Regions from separate parts of the Pseudorhodoferax sp. LjRoot39 genome, predicted to be linked through region 1. Evidence: predicted binding sites of a transcription regulator. Region 1 holds the regulator's gene; each other region holds the start of a gene.
What was found. Region 1 encodes sigma-54, which starts transcription at its own class of promoters, with help from an activator protein. Its sites were predicted from a motif close to TGGCANGNAANCTGCTTT; they were not measured.

Region 1 (5,859 bases):
CCCTCGGCCGCAGGCGGGGCGGCTGCGGCAGGCGCACCACGTGCCGAGCCGGCGACCAGCTCGAAGCGGAACAGACGGCATTCGATGGGCCCGTTCCACATCGGCACGCGGCGCGATTCCTTCAGGCGCATGCGGCTGGGCAGCTTGGCGTCCGGCGTCAGCACCCAGGCCGTCCAGCCCGCGTAGTTGCGCTTCCAGTGGGTGGCCAGCTGCGGAAAGAAGTCGCCACCGTCGTCCGTCTGCGCGGTTTCGCGGCCACCACGCTGCGCTTGTCCGAGCCGGCTGCCGGCCACGCCGGCCACGGCGATGCGCTCGCCGTAGGGCGGGTTCAGCAGCATGGTGCCGGCCTCGGCCGGGGGCATGCGCTGCAGCGCGTCGCCACCGCGCAGCTGCACGGCCGCGGCGACACCGGCGCGCTGGGCGTTGCGCTGCGCGAAGTCGACCATGCGGTGGGCCACGTCGCTGCCGAACACGGTGGTCGTCGGGGCGTGCTGGGCGGCCTGGGCGTCCTCGCGCAGTGCAGCCCAGACATGCGCCTGGAACGGCGCCAGCCGCTCGAAGCCGAAGCGCCGGTTCAGGCCCGGCGCGATGCCGCAGGCGATCTGCGCGGCCTCGATGGCGATGGTGCCGCTGCCGCAGCAGGGGTCGTACAGCGGCGTCTGGGCGTCCCAGCCGCTGGCCGCGAGCATGGCGGCGGCCAGGGTTTCCTTGAGCGGGGCGTCGCCCTTGTCTTCGCGCCAGCCGCGCTTGAACAGCGGCTCGCCGGAACTGTCGATGTACAGCTGCAGCCGGTCGGTGGTCAGGTGGGCGTAGACGCGCACCTGGGGAAAGCGCGTGTCCACGTCAGGCCGCGAACCGGTCTTGTCGCGGAAGCGGTCGGCGATGGCGTCCTTGATGCGCAGCGCGGCGAAGTTCAGGCTCTGCAGCGGGCTGTGCTGCGCCGTGAGTTCGATCTTGAAGCTCTGGCGCGGCGTGAACCAGGCTTCCCAGGCGACGTTGGAGGCGATCGCATAGAGATCCTGCTCCTGGCGGTAGTCGCCGTGGGCCAACTCGATCAGCACGCGCTGGCACAGCCGGCTGTGCAGGTTCAGCCGCATGGCGTCGCGCCAGGAGGCGGTCAGCCGAACGCCGGCACGGCGGGCCTGGACGGGCGCGCCGGCGATGCGCGCGGCCTCGTCGGCCAGCATGGCTTCGACACCTGCCGCACAGGGCAGGAACAAGCGCAGGTTTTGCATTTCAGTGCTCCATGGCGCCGCGCGCCGCGTGCCAAGCACAAGGTCGGCTTGCACAGCGCGGTTCAGAAGGCCGCGGAGCAGGCCATGCCAGCAGACGCCGCGGAACGGGCTCTGCCCGGCCGCTGGCGGCGCCCCTGGAGGGGGATGGGATGGCTACACGCAGTGAGCCATCCAAACGGGGTGGACTCATCACAGCGCTTTGCGCAGGTTGGTGGGGGCGATGCGCAGGGCTTCGCGGTACTTGGCGACGGTGCGGCGTGCGCACTCGATGCCCTGCTCCTTGAGCATCTCGGAGAGCTGGCTGTCCGACAGCGGCTTCTTGCTGTCCTCGGCCGTGACGAACTGCTTGATCAGTGCGCGCACGGCCGTGCTCGAGGCGTTGCCGCCGGTCTCGGTGCCCAGCGAGGAACCGAAGAAGTACTTGAGCTCGAAGGTGCCGAAGGGCGTGGCCATGTACTTGGCCGTGGTCACGCGGCTGATGGTGGATTCGTGCAGGCCCAGCTCGTCGGCAATCTCGCGCAGCACCAGCGGGCGCATGGCCAGCGCACCGTGCGTGAAGAAGTTCTTCTGCCGCTCGACGATGGCGTTGGACACGCGCAGGATGGTGTCGAAGCGCTGCTGGATGTTCTTGATGAACCAGCGCGCCTCCTGCAGGCGCTGCTGCAGCGCGGCGGTGTCGGAGGCCTCGCGGCCGCCGCCGCGGTGCTGTTTGAGCGCGTTGGCGTAGATGTCGTGCACGCGCAGGCGCGGCATCACGTCGGCGTTGAGCTGGGCACGGAAGCGCACGTTGGCGCCGCGGCCGCTCTTGACGACGATGACGTCGGGCACGATGACATTGCGCTCCACGTCGACGAACTTGCGGCCGGGCTTGGGCTCCAGCCGCGTGATCAGCGCCAGCGCGGCCTTGATGCCGGCTTCGTTGTCGCCGCACAGGTTGGCCAGGCGGCGCAGGTCGCGCCGCGCCAGCAGGTCCATGGACTGGCGGCACATGCGCAGCGCCGTGCGCCGCAGCGGGGGCGGCACCTCGTCCTCGGGCAGGGCGCGGATCTGCAGCGCCAGGCATTCGCCCAGGTTGCGCGCGCCCACGCCGGGCGGCTCCAGGTTCTGCAGCAGGCGCAGGGCCACGGTGAAGCGGTGCACGAGTTCCTCGTGCGCCTCGGGGTCGTCGCCGGCGAAACCGGCGGCGAGCTCTTCCAGGCTGTCTTCGAGGTAGCCGTCCTCGTTGAGCGACTCGATCAGGAAGCGCAGCGCGGCCGTGTCCTCCTCGGACAGGCGCAGCGACAACGCCTGGCGGTGCAGGAAGCTGGTGAGCGACTCCTGGCTGCGCGCCAGCTCGGTGGCATCGGCCTCGCCGTCCTCGCCCTGCGTGGCGCCGTTGCGCGGCAGCGCATCACCGCCCCACTCGCCGTCGTCGGGCGCCACGTCGTGGGTGCCATCGCCGCCCCAATCGTGCTCGTCGGCCTGTCCGGTCAGCGGCGATTCGGATTCGTTGCGGTTCTCGGCCGGCGCCTCGGTGGCGTAGTCCAACCCGCTGGACAGCACGGCCTCGGTGTCGCGGTCTTCCTCGCGCACCGGGGTGTCGGCCTGGGCCAGGCCGAAGTCCTCGCCCGGCGCCTCGTCCATGGATTGCTCCAGGAACGGGTTCTCGTCGAGCATCTGCTCGACCTCCTGCGACAGCTCCAGCGTGGACAGCTGCAGCAGCCGGATCGACTGCTGCAGCTGCGGGGTCAGTGCCAGGTGCTGGGAGACGCGGAGCGAAAGGCCTTGCTTCATCGGGGCGGGGGGCCTTACATCCGGAAGTGCTCGCCGAGGTAGACCCGGCGCACTTCGGCGTTGTCGACGATCTCCGCGGGCGTGCCCTTGGCCAGCACCCGGCCTTCACTGATGATGTAGGCGTGGTCGCAGATGCCCAGCGTCTCGCGCACGTTGTGGTCGGTGATCAGCACGCCGATGCCACGGCCCTTGAGGAAGCTCACGATGCGCTGGATCTCGATCACGGCGATCGGGTCGATGCCGGCGAAGGGCTCGTCCAGCAGGATGAAGCGCGGCTGCGTGGCCAGCGCGCGCGCGATCTCCACGCGCCGGCGCTCACCGCCGGACAGCGACAGCGCCGAGGAGTCGCGCAGGTGGTCCACGCGCAGGTCCTGCAAGAGGCCGGTCAGGCGCGCTTCGATCTCCTTGCGGGTGAGCGTCTTGCCCTCGGGCGTGCGCTGCAGTTCCAGCACGGCGCGCACGTTCTCCTCGACCGTCAGCTTGCGGAAGATCGAGGCCTCCTGCGGCAGGTAGGACAGGCCCAGGCTGGAACGCCGGTGGATCGGCATGTGCTCGACCGACTGGCCGTCGATGGCGATGTGGCCGCCATCGGCCCGCACCAGGCCCACGATCATGTAGAAGGAGGTGGTCTTGCCCGCGCCATTGGGGCCCAGCAGGCCCACGACCTCACCCTTGTTGACGGTCAGCGAGACGTCGTGCACCACCTTGCGGCTGCCGTACGATTTCTCCAGCTGGCGCGCCACCAGGCGGCTGCCACCCACCTCGCCGAAAGCACTGTCCGCGGCCCCCACCTCAGTTCTTCTCCGTGCTGCCGAGCCGGGTGCTGGGCTTGAGCGGCGCGCTCGGCTGTGCCGGGGCCTTGGGCGCGCTGGCCGATGGCGCCGGCGACAGCATGGCGCGCACGCGTGCGTCGGGGTTGGTGCTGCCGGGCTTGGCCGCATCGACGGTGAAGACCTCGGTCACGTTGTTGTAGACGATGACGTTGCCCGTCACCTCGTCGTTCATGGTGCTGCCGACGAAGCGGCGCATCACGGCGCGGCGGGTGAAGATGACCTTGTCGGCCTTGCCGTCGTAGTCGATCACCTCGCCCTGGCCCTCGACATACTCGTCCACACCTTCGCGCTTTTCGCGGTAGTAGGCCAGCTCGCCCGGCGCCGCGGTGATGGTGGCGAACTGGTAGCCCTGGGCGTCCTTGCGCACCTCCACGCGCGCGCCGCGCGCCAGGATCGTGCCCTTGGTCACGACCACGCGGCCCGTGAACACATTGACCTGCTTGAGGTCGTCGTAGCGCATGGCATCGGCCTCGACGTTCATGGGCTTGTCGCGGTCGGCACGTTCGGCCAGCGCCAGTCCGGAAGACAGGGCAAGGGCCAGGCTGACGAGGAAGGAGGCGGTGGTGGGTTTCATGAAAGGCACGAATCTTGCTCGGCCATTGTAGCGGGCGTGAGCGAATGCAAAAACGACATGGCCCGCTGATGCGGGCCATTGTGCAGTGCAATATCGCCGCAGTCTACGACTTGGCCTTGCCGCGCTGCTCGACGATCAGTTGGTCCGTGACCGTGAGGGCGCGGTTCATGTTCTGCGCCAGCGTGCCGTCGGTGTAGTAGCGGCCGTTGATGCCGATGGCGGGCACGCCGGCCAGCTTGTAGGCGTCCTGCAGCTGGGTGGCCTTGCGCACCTTGGTGGCGACGTTGAACGAGTTGTAGACCTCGGTGAACTTGGCCTTGTCCAGGCCCTGGCTGGCAGCCCAGGCGATCACGGTGTCGTCGGTGTTCAGGCGCTGCTTGTCCACGTGGATGGCGTAGAAGGCCTTGCGGTGCAGGTCGTCGACCTTGCCCAGTGCTTCCAGCGCGTAATAGAGCTTTTGCAGCGGCACGAAGTCGTTGCGGAAGGCCACGGGCGCGCGGCGGAAGGCCACGTCCTTGGGCAGTTGCTTGACCCAGGACTCCAGCGCCGGCTCGAAGGCGTTGCAGTGCGGGCAGGCGTACCAGAAGAACTCGACCACCTCGATCTTGCCTGCCGGGGCTTCGGTGCCGGCTGGCTTGTCCAGCACCAGGTAGTCGGTGCCGGCCTTGGCTTGCGCCCACACGGCGGGGGCCTGGGTCAGGCCCAGTGCGGACACGGCCAGGCCGGCTTTCGAGAACTCACGACGTTTCATTGGTTTCACTCCTAGGGCCGGTGTGACCGGCATCGGTCGCAAAAAGTTTCAATCCGCAAGGGGCTTCAGCGCTGCACGCGCACCAGGGCCGAATCGGCACCCGTGCCGTCCAGCCGCGCCTTGGTGCGTTCGGCTTCCTCGCGGGAACGGTAGGGGCCCATGCGCACGCGGTAGACGGTGCGCCCGGCCTGCTCGCGCTCGGTCACCCGGGCTTCCAGGCCCATCATGGCCAGGCGCGCGCGCTGGGCTTCGGCATCGTCGGCCGTGCGGAAGGCACCGGCCTGGACGAAGTAGTCGAACGGGTCTGCCGCCGGGGCCGCGGCGGGCGCGGGCGTGCCGCCCGCGCGGGCGCGCGCCAGGTCGCCGAGTGGATCGGCCGAGGGCGCGGCAGGCCGCGCCGTGGCAGGCGCACTGTCCACGCGTGGTGCGGGAGCGGGGGCCGGCGTGGCCACCGCGGGCGGCGGCACCGGCGTGGCTGCGGGCACGGACGCGGGTGCCGCCGGGCGTGCCGGATTGCGACCGTGCAGCGGCGCGTTCGGGTCCCAGTTCTGGTTCTTGCGCGTCTCGGCGTCGTCGTCGACCGGCCGGCCCGACGGGGTCTTGCCGCTCATGAAGGGCACCGGCACCTTGGTCACGTAGACCGCCATGGCCAGCGCCGCCACCAGGCCCACGACCACGCCGGCGATGAAGCCG
Region 2 (5,859 bases), 120 kb from region 1:
GAATACAGGAAGCCGAAGCCCGCCAGCGTGACGATGGCCAGGCCGATCGCGCCGCGCAGGGCGCCCTGTTCGTGCAGGGGCGCAGCGGTGGCCGCGGGAGGGGTGGCGGCACCCGTCTTGTGCCGCATGGAGTTCATGGCAGTGCCCATGGTGGACCTCAGATGTTGAAGAACGTGGCCAGGATCAGGTCGATCAGCTTGATGCCCACGAAGGGCAGCAGCACGCCGCCCAGGCCGTAGACCAGCATGTTGTTGCGCAGCAGCTCGGTGGCGCTGGCTGGCTTGAAGCGCACGCCACGCAGCGCGAGCGGGATCAGCGCCGGGATGATGATGGCGTTGAAGATCAGCGCCGACAGCACCGCGCTGTTCGGGCTGTGCAGCTGCATCACGTTCAGCACGGCCATCTGCGGGATGGCGGCCGCGAACAGGGCCGGCAGGATCGCGAAGTACTTGGACACGTCGTTGGCCAGCGAGAAGGTGGTCAGCGCGCCGCGCGTGATGAGCTGCTGCTTGCCGATCTCCACCACGGCCAGCAGCTTGGCGGGGTCGGAGTCCAGGTCGACCATGTTGCCGGCCTCCTTGGCGGCCTGCGTGCCCGAGTTCATGGCCAGGCCCACGTCGGCCTGGGCCAGGGCCGGTGCGTCGTTGGTGCCGTCACCCACCATCGCCACCAGGCGACCGCCGGCCTGCTCGGCGCGGATGCGCGCGAGCTTGTCCTCGGGCGTGGCTTCGGCGATGTAGTCGTCCACGCCGGCGTCGGCGGCGATGCTGGCGGCCGTGAGCTTGTTGTCGCCGGTGATCATCACGGTCTTCACGCCCATCTCGCGCAGCCGCGCGAAGCGCTCCTTGATGCCGCGCTTGATCACGTCGGACAGCTCGATCACGCCCAGCACATGGCGGCCGTCGCTGACGACCAGCGGCGTGGCGCCCTTGCGCGCCACGTTGTCCACGCGGGCCTGCAGTTCGGCCGGCACGCGGCCGTCCTGCGTCTTCACATGCCGGGCGATGGCGTCCAGCGCGCCCTTGCGGATCTGGCGGCCACCGGCGAGGTCCACCCCGGACATGCGGGTCTGCGCCGTGAACGGCACGAAGTGCGCGCCTTCGGGATCGACCAGCTTCTCGCCCTTCTCGCGCGCCAGCTTCACGATGGACTTGCCCTCGGGCGTGGGGTCGGCCAGCGAGCTCAGCAGCGCGGCCTCGCGCAGCTGGGCGGGGTCGACACCGGCCATCGGATGGAAGGCCGTGGCCTGGCGGTCGCCGTAGGTGATGGTGCCGGTCTTGTCCAGCAGCAGCACGTCCACGTCGCCGGCCACCTCGACGGCCTTGCCGGACTTGGCCAGCACGTTGGCCTTGAGCGCGCGGTTCATGCCGGCGATGCCGATGGCCGGCAGCAGGCCGCCGATGGTGGTGGGGATCAGGCACACCAGCAGGGCCACCAGCAGCACCACGTTGATCTGCACGTCGACGAAGCCGGCGATGAAGGGCAGGCTGACGACCACGGCCCCGAAGGTGACGGTCATCACGACCAGCAGGATGCCGAGCGCGATCTCGTTGGGCGTCTTCTGGCGGTTGGAGCCCTCGACCAGCGCGATCATGCGGTCCAGGAAGCTGTGGCCGGGCTCGGCCGTGACGCGCACGACGATGCGGTCGGACAGCACCTTGGTGCCTCCGATCACGCCGGAGCGGTCGGTGCCGGCCTCGCGCAGCACGGGGGCGGATTCGCCCGTGACGGCCGCTTCGTTGATCGTGGCCAGGCCTTCGACGATCTCGCCGTCGGCCGGGATCAGCTGACCTTCCTCGACCACGACCATGTCGCCCGGACGCAGCGCGGCGGCCGGCACGGTGCTCTCCTTGCCATCCTTCAGGCGGCGCGCGACCAGGTCCTTGCGCGCGCTGCGCAGCGAGGCGGCCTGGCCGCGGCCACGCGCCTCGGCCACAGCCTCGGCGAAGTTGGCGAACAGCACGGTGGCGAACAGGATCAGCGTCACGGCCCAGCCGAAGCCGGCCGTGGTCCAGCCCGCGAGCGTGGCGACCAGCGTCAGCACGGTGCCGAGCCAGACCACGGCCATCACGGGGTTCCTGACCACGTGCTGGGGCGCGAGCTTGACGAAGGAGTCGATGATGGCCGGCTTGAAATCGAAGCCGGCGGGGGTGTTGGCGGTACGCACGTTGTCGTTCATGGCTTGGTCCTCTCAGCGCGCCAGCAGTGCGTTCAGCTGCAGGTGGTCGGCCACGGGGCCCAGCACCAGCACCGGCATGAACTGCAACAGCGTGAGGATGATGACGATGCCGATCAGCGTGAGCGCGAAGGTCGGCGTTTCGATCTGCAGCGAGCCCGAACCTTCGGGCGCGCGGCGCTTGGCGGCCATCATGGCGGCGATGGCCAGCGGCAGCACCAGGCCGGGGAAGCGGCCCAGCGCCAGCGCGAGCACGCAGGACAGGTTCCACCACGGCGTGGCGTCACCCAGGCCCTCGAAGCCCGAGCCGTTGTTGGCGAAGGCCGAGGTGTACTCGTAGAACACCTGGCTGATGGCATGGAAGCCCGGGTTGGAGTTGCCGGTGATGCCGGGCACGGCCAGCGTGATGGCGGTGAGGCCCAGCAGCACAATGGGCTGCAGCAGCACGATCACGGCCAGCAGCTTCACCTCCGGCCCTTCGATCTTGCGGCCGAACAGCTCGGGCGTGCGGCCCGTCATGAGGCCGGCCAGGAACACCGCCAGCAGCAGGTAGACCAGGAACTGCTGCAGGCCGCAGCCAATCCCGCCCCAGATGCCATTGATCAGCATGTTGACCATGGAGACCATGCCGGTCAGCGGCGCGAGCGAGTCGTGCATGCTGTTGACCGAGCCGTTGTTGACCTGGGTCGTCACCGCCGCCCACAGCGCCGAGTCCTCGGCACCCAGGCGCACTTCCTTGCCTTCCATGAGGGCCAGGTCGGCCGAGGTGCCCGAGGCGCTCTCGGACCACAGCGACAGGCTGGTCGAGGCGATGGACATGACCAGCATGGTGCCGAACACCATGGCGCCGAACTTGCGGCGGCCGGTGAACGGCCCGACCATGAAGACCACCGACATGGGCACCAGCACGATGGCCAGCGTCTCCAGGAAGTTGGACAGCGGCGTCGGGTTCTCCAGCGGCACCGCGCTGTTGGGGCCGTACCAGCCGCCGCCGTTGCTGCCCAGCTGCTTGATGGCCACCATGGGCGCGACCGGGCCGAGCGGGATCTTCTGCTCCTTGAACTCAGCCGAGGCTTCCACCGGTGTGGCCGTGGGGCCGCCCTGCAGCGTGGCAGGCACGCCCTGGGTGGCCAGCAGCGCCGACAGCACCAGCGACAGCGGCAGCATCACGCGCACGCAGCCACGCACCACGTCGGCCCAGTAGTTGCCCACGTCGACCGTGTCGGCATCGCCGGTGGAGGCCGCGGCACCGGCCTGGCCCGCCATGGCCTGGCGGCCGCCGAACAGGCCGCGCAGCGTGGCGGCGACCACGCCGAGCGCCATCACCGGCGTGACCACCTGCAGGCCGACGATGCCGGTCATCTGCGCCAGGTAGGACAGCTGGGCCTGGCCCGAGTAGTGCTGCTGGTTGGTGTTGGTCAGGAACGAGACCGCGGTGTGCAGCGCGAGATCCCAACTCATGTTGGGCGCGTCGTTGGGGTTCAGCGGCAGCCAGGCCTGGGTCATGAAGATGGCCCAGACGACGAGCAGCAGCACGAGGTTGCTGAGCAGGAAGGCGGCGGCATAGCCGCGCCAGCCCATGCCCACCTGCGGGCGCGTGCCCAGCAGGGCGTAGATGGGACGTTCGATCCACGCGAACAGCGGGTCCGAACGCATGGGTGCGCCGCGCAGCACGGCGGCCAGGTAATGGCCCAGCGGCCAGGCCAGCGCGATGGCTGCGGCGAAGATGAGCAGGGTCTCAAGCATGGTGCAAGCCTTTCAAGGCATCAGGGAGATCGAGGCCGTCCGTCTCAGAACGCGGCCTGCAGCGCGAACTCGCCGCGCGTGCCGGCCATGCCGGGGAACAGGCGCCTGGCGGCGGAATCGGTGGCGTGCAGCGTGGCGCGCAGCTCGAACGGGGCGCGGAAGGCCCAGACCACGCTCAGCGCGCCGTGCGTATAGCTGTCGGCGTAGTCGCTGTCCAGCACGTAGCGGGCCACGGTGCCCTCGATGCGCCACTGGTCGTTCAGTGCATGGCGCGCACCCAGCAGCACGTAGGTGCCGGTGGTGTCGCTGGCCATGGTGTTGGTGGAGTGGCCCACGGCCACCCAGTAGTTCTCGCGCCAGGTGACGGCCAGGTTCAGCTCGTTCCAGTTCAGCTTGACGTCGGCCGAGGGGTACTGGTAGCGCAGCAGGTAGGCGTCCACGGCCCAGTCGTCGGCGATCTTGCCGGCCCAGCCCACGGCCAGGTCGAACTCGGTGCTGGCGCCGTTGTCGGGCCGGAATTTGACGTTGGAGCCCCACACCGAGGCGTACAGGCCCGACGCATGGGCGTACTTGAGGCCGACCTGCACGGCGGGGTTTTCGCGTGTCTGCGAGGAGCCGCGCCAGACGTAGTCGGACGTGAGGGAGGCCGTGCCCGTCAGTTGCGCGGATGCCGTCGAAGGCAGGGCCGCAGCCATGAATCCACCGCACAGTGCGGCAACTCCCCCCAGGGAAACCAGATGCTTGGAGCGCATGTTCTTGTTCACGATCGAATGGCGAAACTGCCAGTCGTCAGTATTCGATGGAGCCCCGTAAAGTCTCCATTCCAAGAACAGGCGCCCGCGTCAAATCTCCGTCAAATCTGCTGGCGTGGCCCTCGCGCTCCTCCCCTGGGCACGCAGATTTGATGCCGAATTGACGGCGCGGTCGGCGGGCCCGGACTATGGTTTCGGCACCTTGGTTTCCGGGTGCCGAGACGCATGCCCCAACTCCTGCAAGACCTCGTCTTCATCCTGATCGTCAGCCTGTGCTTCGTCGGCTTCCTGCGCTGCACGCGCGCCGCCCTGGCGCGCCGCGACGGCAAGCGCAACACCTCGGCCACCGGTCATGGCGAATGAACTGCTGCATTTCGCGCTGGCCCTGCTGGCCATCGTGCTGCCCTTGCTGCTGGGCTGGGTGCTGGTGACGCTGTCGGCACGGCGCCAGCGCGGCGGATCGAAGGCGCGGCCCGGGAAATGAGCGCGGCAGCCCTGCTGTTCTGGTGCGTCGCCGCGGCGAAGGTGTTGCTCTCCGCGCCCATCCAGATCCGCGCCGCGCAGGCGCGCACCCCCGAGCGCCTGCGCGAGGCGCGCAGCCAGCGCAAGGACGACTGGCTGGCCATGGTGGTCATGGTGCTGGCCCTGCTCTCGGACAGCTATCCGCTCACGGGTTGGGCCTACCTGCAGATCCGCGAGGCCATGGGCCAGCCCTCGGGCCAGACCCCGAACCTGGCCGGCTGGGTCTACCTCGTGGGAACGGTCACGCTGGCCTGGCTGGTGCAGCGCAGCCTGCGGCGGCTCGGCACGCCGAGCCATCGCTGAGCACGGGCCCTGGCGCCGGGGCCGGTCGCCTGCCGGGGAACTTCAGCGCGGGGGCGCGGCGTAGCGCTCCACGCGCAGGCCCGCCAGCGCATAGCCGCTGACGCCATGCACCGTGCTGGCGCGCGCCAGTTGCAGCCGGCCGCTGATCCAGACCGTGTCCATGGTGCCCAGCGACTTGTGGGGCTTGTCGAGCCGCACATGGACGATCTGGTTGGATGGCGGCGGCGGCGTGTGGATGCAGGCGCCGAAATGCGGCACCAGCAGCAGCTCGCGCAGGCCCTGGGCGGTCGCCTCCAGCGGCACCACGTAGCCCGGGATGCGGATGGCGGCGCCATCCAGCGCGGCGACCAGCGGCGCCTC
Region 3 (5,859 bases), 3.3 Mb from region 1:
CGACGCCGACGACCGCAGCGTGGCCGCCGCCGAGTACGTGCTGGGCACGCTGGATGCGCCCGCGCGTGCCGCGTTCGAGGAACGGCTGCAACACGATGCCGCGCTGCGCGCCGAGGTCTACCGCTGGCAGGACCGGCTGCTGCCGCTGGCCCTGCGCACACCGGCGCAAGAGCCACCCGCAGCGCTGTGGCCGGGCATCGCCGCGCGCATCGCGCCCGCGCCCATCGACGCCGCTGCCCCTGCCGCCAACGATGCGCTGTGGCAGAGCCGCCGCCGCTGGCGCGCCGCTGCCCTGCTCTCGATGGCCGCGTCGGTGGCGCTGGCCGCCGTGCTGGTGCTGCGCCCGGCTGAAACCCAGGTGCGTTACATCACGCTGCTGCAGGCACCCGAGACGCAGCGCACCGGCTGGGTCGTGGAGGCCACCACGGGCGGACGCATCCGGCTGGTGCCCATCGAGGCCGGCGCCGCGGTGCCGGCCGGCAAGTCGCTGCAGTTCTGGACCAAGCCGCAAGGAGCGGATCGGCCGACCTCGCTGGGTCTGGTGGACGCCGGCACCCGGCTGGAGCTGCCCGTGGCGCGCTCGCCCGGCCTGGGCGAGCAGCAGCTGTTCGAGCTCACGCTGGAGCCGCAGGGCGGCTCGCCGACCGGGCTGCCCACCGGGCCCATCCTGTTCGTGGGCCGCTCCGTCCGGCTTTAGCCGGTCGCCGCCAGCAAGGCGGCCACGCGGCGCATGGCCGCTGCCACGGGCGAAATGACCGGCACGCCGAAGCGCCCGGCCAGCCGTTCGGCGCTCTGCGCGAGCGGGCCGCCGCCGATGACCACGGCCTGGGCAGCGTCCTGCGCGATGCAGGCCTGCACCGCGTCGCCCAGCAGCCGGTCCTGCAGGTTCGGGTCGGCCGCCAGGCGCAGCGGGTCGTCCTCGGGAATCCGCGTGCCGCTGAACTGCGCCGACAAGCCCAGCCGCGCCACGGCCTGGGCGATGGAATCTGCCAGCCCCGGCGTGGTGGTGGCCACGCCAAAGCGCCGCCCGCCGCTGGCGGCTTCCTGCATCGAGGCCTCGCCGATGCCGACCACGGGCACGGCCACGCGCGCGCGCAGCAGGGCCAGTGCCGGGTCGCCGAAGGCGGCGACCACGATGGCAGACACGTGGCCGGCCTCGCGCATGCCGATGGCCAGCACCTCGTCCACGGCGGTGGCCAGCTCGGCGTCGCTCGTGATCATGGGCGCCCCGCGCGCCGCCGTGGCGCTGCGCAGGTCCAGCGTCGGCGGCAGCGCCGCGCGGGCCAGCTCGGCCATCATCGCGGTCGTCGCGGCCGAGGTGTTTGGGTTGATCAACAGCACCGTGTGCGCCATGCCTGCCCTTCTCAACGCGTGGCCTGCGCCGGTTGCAGGACGAGGTCCGGCGTGCCGGCATCGGCCTCCTCCTCGATGGACTTGCCATAGGTCTCGGGCGCGAACTGCACGGCCAGCGCGAAGATGGCGTACATGGCCGCGATCATGCCGAACATGCCGGCCACGCCATGCAGGTCGAACATCTTGCCGGCCAGTAGCTGCGACAGTGCGCCGCCCACCGTGCCCAGCGCCAGCAGGAACGAGGTGCCCAGGCCGCGCATGCGCGTCGGGTAGAGCTCGGGCGCGTAGATCCAGATCGAGGTGTTGAGCGTCAGCACGCAGAACTGGAACAGCGCGCCGCACACCAGCACCATGGCCACGCTCGAGGTCAGGTTGCCGAAGGCCAGGCCCGCCAGGCAGGCGGCGATGGCGCCGACGGTCAGCACGCGCTTGCGCGGAAATTTGTAGCCCAGCACCGAGGCCGCGATGGCGCCCAGCAGGCTGCCGCTCTGCATCACGATCGTGAAGGCGAAGCTCTTGGTGATGGAGTAGCCCTGGGCCACCAGGATGGTGGGCATCAGCGTGAGCACCGAGAGCTGCGCGCCGAAGGTCATCCACGAGGCCACGCCGACCGCGATGGTGCGCCGCGCATAGCCGCCGCTGAAGATGTCGGCGAGCCGCGTCTTGCGCACCGGCGCGGCACTGGCCTCGGCACCGGCCGTGATGTAGTTGTGCAGCGGGTACTGCGCATTGGCGAGCTTGCCCGAGGCCAGCATGGACAGCACGCGGTTGGCCTCCTCCACCCGGCCCTGCGACAGCAGGTAGCGCGGCGTCTCGGGCACGAAGCGGCGGTAGAACACGATGAACACCGCCGGCAGCACCAGGCAGCCGAACAGCCAGCGCCAGGCGTTCTCGCCCGGGAACAGCGCGAACACGCCCAGCGCGAAGGCCGGCGCCAGCATGTTGCCCAGCCCGCCGCCGCCCACGTTGATGAGGCCCACGGCCGTGCCGCGGAACTTGGACGAGCAGAACTCGGCCAGCATGGTCACCGCGGTGGTGATCTCGCCGCCCAGCCCCAGGCCGACGATGAAGCGGCCGACCGCCAGCACCGCGTAGTTGGGCGCCAGCGCGCACAGGATGGCGCCGAAGGTGAACAGCGCCAGGTTCACGTTGAGCATGAAGCGCCGGCCGAAGCGGTCGGCGCAGTAGCCCGAACCCAGCCGCCCCATCGCCGCGGCGATGAAGGTGATGGTGTTGAGAAAGCCGATGTCGGTCGCGTCCAGCCCCCAGTGCTGGCGCAGCAGCGGGCCGACCAGGCCCACCGCGTTCTGCTCGAACACGTCGAACAGCACACCGCAGACCACCAGAAAGATGATGCTCTTGTGCGAGCGCGTGACGCCGATCTGCTCGAGCGCCGATTCGAGCTGCTGCATCTGCGCCGTCTGGGGCTTCGACGCCGAGATGATTGCTTCTCCGGCCATGGTGGATACCTCCGTGTTGCCTGCGCTGAAGGGCTGGCGACCGCCTCGGCCGCACCCGCGTGGTGCCCGGCTTGGGCACTGGTTATGAAAAGCATTTTTCAAACCATATTGTTTATGAAATTGGATTTTCACAAACATCCGGACAAACCCGGGGTTTGCTGACGGAGGAGGACGGAGGTACTGGAGCCGGCGCTGGGCCCCAGGTTGCGCGGCAGGGCAGCCGCGCTCTGGCAGCCGCGGGCCGCGGCTGCCGGCCCCGTCCAGGTGCGTGCCTGGAGGCGGGGCCTTCGGGCGCTCAGGCCTTCTTGCGGCGGCGGTTCGCGACCAGGCCGGCCAGCGCCAGGCCGACCAGGGCCAGCGAGGCCGGTTCGGGCACCTCACCGGGTTCCTGCGGCTCCACCGGACGCAGGTTCGGGTCGAACCAGATGTACTGGCCATCGACCACGTCGTTCATGCCCGGCGTGTTGGAGCCGGCGATCACCACGGCATTGCCCTGCCCGTCGCCGAAGCCGACGGCAGCCGTCTGGCTGGTGTCGGTCTGTTCCCAGTCCATGTTGCCGTAGAAGAAGCCGATCTGGCCCTCGCCCTCGGGCAGCACGTAGTCGTTGCTGCGCAGCACCAGCTGGAAGCTGTTGAGCAGGTCGTCCTTGCTGTCGAAGTAGCCGACCTGGTCCCAGGTCACGACCAGCTGGTTGGCGCTCAGGCTGTAGTGCATGACGCCCGATGCGGGGCCGGTGGTGTCCACGTCGCCGAAGAAGGTCGAGATGACGGGTGCGTCGGCGCCCGTCGGGCCAGAAGGCACGTACGCCGAGATTCCGCTGCCGAAGCTCACGTTGCCGTTGTTGTTGAGGAACAGGCTGGTGTAGGTCTGGCCGAAGAAGGTGAAGCTGAAGCCCAGGTTCAGGGCCATGTAGCCGTCGTCGTTGCGGCCGTCCGCGCCACCGATGTTGGGCGTGGCGCCCCCGCCGGTCATGACGGCGACCTGGCCGATGTTGTTGGTGTAGTAGCCATTGGGCGTGTAGACGCCGCTGGATGCGTTCAGCGCCGAGGTGGGAAGCGTGACAACGGCGGCCGAAGCGGCAGGCGCCACCACAGCGCTGGCCAGGGCCAGCACGGCGGCCGCTTGCTTGAAAAACAGCATGGGATCTCCGAATGGTTAAAGAAATGAAGCAAGTTCGAAACATCGAACCGGGCATTTAGAGCAGCATCCATGCCAAATGCAGCAAGTCTTTGACACAACAGGAAAATTTCGCGCAAAAGCGTGACGAGCCATGCGGCCAACATGACGCGTTGTCAGGTATTTCGACGCACCGCCCCCGGGGGGCGTCAGAGTCCGGCGGTGTCGTCCCGGGGCGCGGTGCGCAGCTCGCCCAGTGCCGCATGCGCGGCCTCCACGCCGGCCAGACGCTGGCGACCGGCCGCGCCTGCCGCCTGCAGCGTGCGCGTGGCCAGCAGCTCGCACATCAGCATCGGCGCCACATGGCTGTCCAGGGGCCCGGGCGCGGCCGTGTGGCAGTGCAGGACCCAGCGCGCACCGGCGCCCTCGGCCGACGAAGGCTCGGTCACGAACACCACCTGGGCACCTGCTTGCGTGGCGTGCCGCGCGAAGGCCGCCGCCACGGCCGGGCTGCGGCGCAGCGCGAACACCACGAGCACGTCGCCCGCGGCGATGTCCACGGCGTACTCGGCCAGCGTCTCGCCGGGCCCGGGCAGCACCTGCGTGCGCGGCAGCACCTGGGCCAGTTGCCAGCGCAGGTAGGCCGCGAAGCTGCGGTTGTTGCGAAAGCCCAGGAACCAGACCGCACGTGCATGCACCATGGCCTGGGCGATGGCGTCGAGCTGGGCATCGTCGATGCCGCGCAGGGTGGCGGCGATGTTGTCGTGCGCGGCCTGCGCGTGGGCGGCGCTGCTGCCACCCAGTGCGTCGGCGGTGCGTGGAGAGAGGTACAGCGGCGAGCCGGCCGAGCGCTGGTCGCGCGCATGGCGGCGCGCCTCCTCGTAGCTGGCATAGCCCAGCCGGCGCACGAAGCGCGTCACGCTGGCGTTGGACACACCCGCCTGGTGCGCCAGCTCGGAAGCGCTGTAGCTGGCCAGCTCGCCCGGGAAGTCGAGGATGAAGCGGCCCAGCCGCTGCTCGGTCGGCGGCAGCTGGTCTAGCGCCTCGCGGATGCGCGTGAGGAAGGAGGCGGCGGTGTCGTCGTCGTGGGCAGGCATGGGCGCTGGCGATGCTAAGCCATCGCCCCGCCGCGTTCAGAGCTTGGCGATCGAGACTTCGGTGGACTTCACGAGCGCGACCACGTCCGAGCCCGGCTGGAGCGCGAGCTCGTCGACCGAGCGCGTGGTGATGACGGAGGTGACGATGCCCCAGGGCGTCTCGACATCGACCTCGGAGACCACGTCGCCGCGGATGATCTCCTTGACCTTGCCGCGGAACTGGTTGCGCACGTTGATGGCTTGGATGCTCATGGAATAACTCCTTGTTGTGGTGAAAGGTCAGACCGCCCAACGCAGGGCATGCGCGGGGTGCAGGCGCTCGGGTTCGGGGTGCTCGACCGCGGGCTTTTGCAGCACGCGGTCGAGGATGCGTTTCTCGATGGCTGCGAAGGCCGCGTCGCCCTGCGAACGCGGGCGCGGCAGATCGATGCGCTGGTCCAGCGCGATGCGGCCGTCCTCGATCAGCACCACGCGGTCGGCCAGGGCCACGGCCTCCTGCACGTCGTGCGTGACCAGCAGCGCCGTGAAGCGGTGGCGCTGCCACAGATCTTCGATGAGGCGGTGCATCTCGATGCGGGTCAGCGCGTCCAGCGCGCCCAGCGGCTCGTCGAGCAGCAGCAGTTGCGGCCGGTGCACCAGCGCGCGCGCCAGGGCCACGCGCTGGCGCTGGCCGCCGGACAGGCGGGCCGGCCATTCGCGCGCGCGCTCGGCCAGGCCGACCTGGGCCAGCACCTCTTCGCCGCGCGGGCGCGCCGCATCGGGCAGGCCCAGCAGCACGTTGTCCAGCACGCGCTTCCAGGGCAGGAGGCGGGCCTCCTGGAACATGATGCGG

Region 2: ACSQ4M_RS03130 (TorF family putative porin) is a predicted target of sigma-54. The motif match lies at 4,815-4,832, and genes of this name have one in related genera.
Region 3: ACSQ4M_RS17950 (nidogen-like domain-containing protein) is a predicted target of sigma-54. The motif match lies at 4,012-4,029, and genes of this name have one in related genera.

Annotation. Positions count from the first base shown of each region.
Region 1 is NZ_CAXUQL020000001.1:543,002-548,860, forward strand. Features, by position in the region: gene ACSQ4M_RS02540 (THUMP domain-containing class I SAM-dependent RNA methyltransferase) at 1-1,235, opposite strand, end outside; gene ACSQ4M_RS02545 (RNA polymerase factor sigma-54) at 1,425-3,008, opposite strand; gene lptB (LPS export ABC transporter ATP-binding protein) at 3,023-3,799, opposite strand; gene lptA (lipopolysaccharide transport periplasmic protein LptA) at 3,801-4,415, opposite strand; gene ACSQ4M_RS02560 (thiol:disulfide interchange protein DsbA/DsbL) at 4,519-5,166, opposite strand; gene ACSQ4M_RS02565 (SPOR domain-containing protein) at 5,232-5,859, opposite strand, start outside.
Region 2 is NZ_CAXUQL020000001.1:660,391-666,249, forward strand. Features, by position in the region: gene kdpC (potassium-transporting ATPase subunit KdpC) at 1-149, opposite strand, end outside; gene kdpB (potassium-transporting ATPase subunit KdpB) at 158-2,179, opposite strand; gene kdpA (potassium-transporting ATPase subunit KdpA) at 2,192-3,922, opposite strand; gene ACSQ4M_RS03130 (TorF family putative porin) at 3,967-4,674, opposite strand; gene ACSQ4M_RS03135 (hypothetical protein) at 4,900-5,037, shown strand; gene ACSQ4M_RS03140 (hypothetical protein) at 5,027-5,158, shown strand; gene ACSQ4M_RS03145 (hypothetical protein) at 5,155-5,499, shown strand; gene ACSQ4M_RS03150 (DUF3299 domain-containing protein) at 5,542-5,859, opposite strand, start outside.
Region 3 is NZ_CAXUQL020000001.1:3,848,494-3,854,352, reverse strand. Features, by position in the region: gene ACSQ4M_RS17965 (anti-sigma factor) at 1-697, shown strand, start outside; gene ACSQ4M_RS17960 (aspartate/glutamate racemase family protein) at 694-1,353, opposite strand; gene ACSQ4M_RS17955 (MFS transporter) at 1,365-2,813, opposite strand; gene ACSQ4M_RS17950 (nidogen-like domain-containing protein) at 3,109-3,954, opposite strand; gene ACSQ4M_RS17945 (MurR/RpiR family transcriptional regulator) at 4,140-5,027, opposite strand; gene ACSQ4M_RS17940 (TOBE domain-containing protein) at 5,064-5,279, opposite strand; gene ACSQ4M_RS17935 (ATP-binding cassette domain-containing protein) at 5,307-5,859, opposite strand, start outside.